2 regions of the Lysinibacillus sp. F12 genome follow, and region 2 is predicted to be linked to the other one. Evidence: predicted binding sites of a transcription regulator. Region 2 holds the regulator's gene; the other holds the start of a gene.
What was found. The regulator NrdR, encoded in region 2, represses ribonucleotide reductase genes. The targets are predictions, from matches to a motif close to AACACNATATATNGTGTT.

Region 1: AC3CH7_RS10665 (vitamin B12-dependent ribonucleotide reductase) is a predicted target of NrdR. The motif match lies at 1,433-1,450, and genes of this name have one in related genera.

What each region holds. Positions count from the first base shown of each region.
Region 1 covers NZ_JBYMLP010000002.1:724,576-727,067, forward strand. Annotated here, with positions in the region: gene AC3CH7_RS10665 (vitamin B12-dependent ribonucleotide reductase) at 1-1,385, opposite strand, end outside; gene AC3CH7_RS10670 (lipoate--protein ligase family protein) at 1,573-2,403, opposite strand.
Region 2 covers NZ_JBYMLP010000002.1:1,194,184-1,196,675, reverse strand. Annotated here, with positions in the region: gene AC3CH7_RS13000 (glyceraldehyde-3-phosphate dehydrogenase) at 1-452, shown strand, start outside; gene nrdR (transcriptional regulator NrdR) at 638-1,108, shown strand; gene AC3CH7_RS12990 (replication initiation and membrane attachment family protein) at 1,125-2,489, shown strand.

The DNA of each region.
Region 1 (2,492 bases), 470 kb from region 2:
TTGGCATTGTCGATAAAGAAAATTCCTGGCTCTGCGGAGTAAGTTGCACATACGTTAATTAAATTCCACAATTCTTTCGCTTTAATCGTGCGATATGTGCGGATTTTATAGCCCATCTTCTCCCACTCACGAACGTCACCAACATTATGCCATTCTGTATTATAAGCACTCATTTCCTCTTTTGAGTATTCTTCCACCGCTGGGAAACGTAGTTCGAAATCATCATCGTTTTCAACAGCTTCCATAAATTCTTTAGTTAATGTTACGGATATGTTTGCACCCGTTAAAAACTCTGGATTGTGAACGGTATATGTGCCACCATCACGTAGTTTATTTTCAGCCTCTCGAATAATGGCTGTATCGAATCCACCTAAACCTTCAATGCTTTTATAGTTTACAATGCCTTGATACATAGCTTCTTCTTGCATAGAAAGCGGCTTGAAGTTTAATTTTTCTTTGGCTAGACGAATGATTGTTTCATCCGTTGTATTTTCAATTAGGTAACGAAGAATACGTGGGTTTTGCATTTTAGAAATAATAAACTCCACAATATCAGGATGCCAATCTGCAAGCATAATCATTTGTGCTCCACGACGTGAGCCACCTTGCTCTACAAGATGTGTCAATTTAGCAATATCATCTAACCAAGAAACAGAACCAGATGATTTGCCGTTTACACCACGTGCCAGTGTGTTGCGTGGACGTAATGTAGAGCCATTTGTTCCTACTCCACCACCACGGCTCATAATTTCCATTACTTGCTTACGATGATCACTAATACCTTCACGTGAATCAGCAACAAAAGGCATTACGTAGCAGTTAAAGAATGTTACATCTGTTTCAGACCCTGCTCCGTATATCACTCGTCCTGCAGGAATGAATTTTAAGGACACTAATTGATCATAAAATTTTTCAAACCATTCTTGACGTTTTTCTGGCGTTTTTTCAACAATTGCAAGTCCTGTTGCATTTCGTTTAGCGATTTGTTCATAAAAAATCTCAAGAGGCTTCTCTAGCACGTCAATTGAACGCGTAATCACACCCGTTTCTTGCTCTTTTGGATCGTCTAAAGCGCTACGATAATCTTCCTCAATCAAAATATCTGCTGTTTTTGTAGTCATGTCCAGCTTTTGAATGGTCCCTAAACCACGTGCAGGGAATTTTGGATCAGCTTTGACCGTTAAAACAACAAAGTCACCAGCTTTCAGTGTTTTCTTTTCTGTGTCTTTAAACGAGTAGCGATCGATCATGACAAGTCTAGATACACCTTTGTGCGTGATGTGCATATCAGGCGTTACAGGGTGTACCTGCGGGAATTGTTCGATATCTTTGTTTAACTGTTCAAATTGATTGTTTACATCGGGTTGATGATTTGTGAGTACCATCGTTTTGCCTCCCTTACAAAATAAATACACAATATCATGTGTTGTTAAACACTACATATTGTGTATATGTCTTTAAAAAAGATACTATATATAGATTTTCAATTCAACTCTTGCTTTTTTCAATAGAATCGGAACTACTTGTAATAGCAAGGATTGAAAGCTTAAAAATATTTTTTTATACCATTTTTTACTTTTTGAAGTTCCACTCATCACATGCATATTTTTTTTCTTCTAATGCACGGACATATTCTAACTGCTCCTCAGAAAGTGTAAATGGTTTTAATTCAATTTGCAACGATTTTGCAAATCCATCTCGAAAAGCTGTCACACATTGTTCAACTGTCACAGGCTCATCCACAAGACTGTTAATCGCTACTGCTTTCTCCGGTAATTTTCTGCGCATACGATCCTTCGCTTCTTCACTCGAAAAATTAAAGACCGATAATAGCTTCTCTTGATCTAAATCTAATAAAATGGCACCATGCTGCAATATAACGCCTTTTTGACGTGTTTGCGCACTTCCAGCTATTTTTTTCCCTTCGACTACCAGCTCGTACCAGCTTGGAGCATCAAAGCATACAGCACTTTTTGGACTCTTTAAGTCTGCTCTTTTTTCCTCTGTATCCGGGACACTAAAATAGGCATCCATTCCTAAGTTGTGGAAACCTTGCAAGATTCCCTCACTTAGCACACGGTACGCCTCTGTCACGGACTCTGGCATATCGGGATAGCTTTCTGTTACGATGACACTATATGTAAGCTCATGCTCATGCAGCACAGCTCGTCCACCAGTAGGTCGACGTACAAAGCCTAAGCCTTGTTCTCGTACAGCGTCTAAATTTATATCCTTTTTGGCCTGCTGAAAATAACCAATTGATAGTGTTGCTGGTTCCCACTCATAAAAACGAATGACTGGTGGAATTAACCCCTCACTATGCCAATCAAGTAATGCTTCATCTAGTGCCATATTAAAAGACGGACTACATTTCCCTGAATTTAAAAAATACCAAGTTGTCATTTGTTCATCTCCTACAATTTATAAAAGTACCTCAGGCCTCACCTGTGGTTCAACCTTAACGAAGATTACGTTACCGTTCAAGTTGTTGC
Region 2 (2,492 bases):
CACATAAAGATTTACGTCGTGCACGTGGGTGCGCACAATCAATTATTCCTACATCTACAGGTGCTGCCAAAGCATTAAAATTAGTTCTACCTGAATTAGAAGGTAAAATTCATGGTATGGCACTTCGCGTTCCAACACCAAATGTTTCTTTAGTGGACCTTGTAGTAGATTTAAATACAGATGTAACAGTTGATGCTGTTAATGCAGCTTTTGTAAAAGCTGCAACAGAAGGTCCAATGAAAGGTATTTTAAATTTCTCAGTTGAACCACTAGTATCTTCTGATTACAACACAACGACTTACTCATCAACAGTTGATGGGCTTTCCACAATGGTATTAGGTAACCGTAAAGTGAAAGTACTTGCTTGGTATGACAATGAATGGGGTTACTCTGCGCGTGTTGTGGACCTAGTGAAAAAAGTAGCTAATGCATTAGAAACAGTTAACGCATAATAATATTTTTATCTTGAGCACATTGAAATCTAACGGGTTTCAATGTGCTTTTTTTAAAAAACTTTCCTTGTACTTTAGGTGCTTTAGGTTTATCATGAGCTCACTACGTGAATGCACTTTTCTTATATGTAGGAAATTTGTTATAATAGAAATATTAAATTGTTGTAAACCAGGAGAGTAATTATATGAGATGTCCATCTTGCCAATTTAACGGAACGCGTGTTGTGGATTCGAGGCCAGTAGATGATAACAAAGAAATTCGTAGACGTCGTGAATGTGAGTCATGTGGCTTCCGTTTTACAACGTTTGAAAAAATTGAAGAGACCCCATTAGTTGTAGTGAAAAAAGAAGGTTCACGAGAGGAATTTAGCCGTGAAAAGGTACTTCGTGGCCTTATTCGTGCCTGTGAGAAACGCCCAGTTGCGCTTGATATACTGGAGCAACTTGTCCTATCAATTGAAAAAGATCTTCGTCGTATTGGAAATTCGGAGGTACGTTCAGAAGATGTCGGTGAATTGGTCATGGATCGCTTAGCCAAAATTGATGAGGTGGCGTATGTCCGTTTTGCATCGGTCTACCGACAGTTTAAAGATATCAATGTCTTTATCGAGGAAATTAAAGATATTATTCAACGTCAAACGGAGCAGAAATCATAGAAAATAGAGAGGATGAATGACGTTGATTCATTTATATAAGGAATTGCAGCCTGGCGATCCTTTTGACATTCGTCTACCTCATGCATTTTCTACTCAAGAGCGTCAATTAGTAACATTATTCTATCAACCGTTAACGGGCTCAGACCCCATCAGCCTATACTTAACTTTATGGGCTGAAGCAGAGCAGATACCAAAGCAGCAAATGACACATTATTATTTAATGAATGTGCTTGGTCTGCCCATTGGTAAAGTGTTTGAGGCACGAATAGCCCTTGAAGCGATTGGTTTACTACGTACATGGAAAAAAGAAAATGCTGGTGAGCGGAGTTTTTTATATGAGCTACAGCGTCCATTAGATGCAGAAAGCTTTATGAAAGACCCGTTGTTGTCGATGTTTTTATTTAGCAAAATTGGAGAGCAGGCATATCGTAATTTGCGTCAACGTTTTATATCCCCTGTAAGGGACGCGGAGTTAAAGGATGTATCTCGTGCCTTTATAGATGTCTATAAGCCCGTTCATTCCAATATTCCATCAGATTTACAAGTGGATACGAATCGTAAGGATAAACAACAAAGGGTGTATCCTTTTTATTTGGAGCAATTTGACTTCGATTTGTTACAAGCAGGGTTATCCGAGCAATTGGTACCGTCTAGTTTACTGACATTAGAAGTTCGTGAGGCTATCGCAAAGCTAGCATTTTTATATCATTTAACAGCGCTCGATATGCAAAAAGTGGTGATTCTTGCTTTAGACGATGATTTAGGAATTTCTCAAGAGCGCTTACGCAAGGCAGCTGCTGATTTCTATAAGTTAACTGTGTCAAAAGAGCCGCCCAAAATAGCGAGAGTTAGCGAACAGTTGCCATTAGAAGAAACGGGACAAAAAACGAAGGATCAGGAGCTACAACACTATTTAGAGACTACAGCTCCTATTCAAGTGTTACGTGACATTAATAATGGAAAAGAACCTTTGCAAACCTCTGTACAACTTGCGGAAAGTTTGATTGTACAGCATGGCATGCCGGTTGGGGTAGTCAATGCTTTGCTAGAGTATGTTATGTTAACAACGGATATGAAGTTACCTAAAAAATATGTGGAAACGATTGCGGATCATTGGGTTCGTAAAAATATTCAAACCGCTAAAGAAGCAATGGAACTTGCACGCCAAGAGCATGATAAATATACAACTTGGAAAAATAAACCTCAAACGACCACTAAAACGAGTCAGCGTGTTAAGGGACGTTCAGGACATCAACGAGAAGAAAAAGTTCCTGAGTGGTTTTATAAACGTGATGAGAAACAAGAGGAAAGTACTTCTAGCACGATAGATTTTGAAAAAGAACGTCAAAAAATATTAGAAATGCTAGGGAAAAGTGAATAGTAA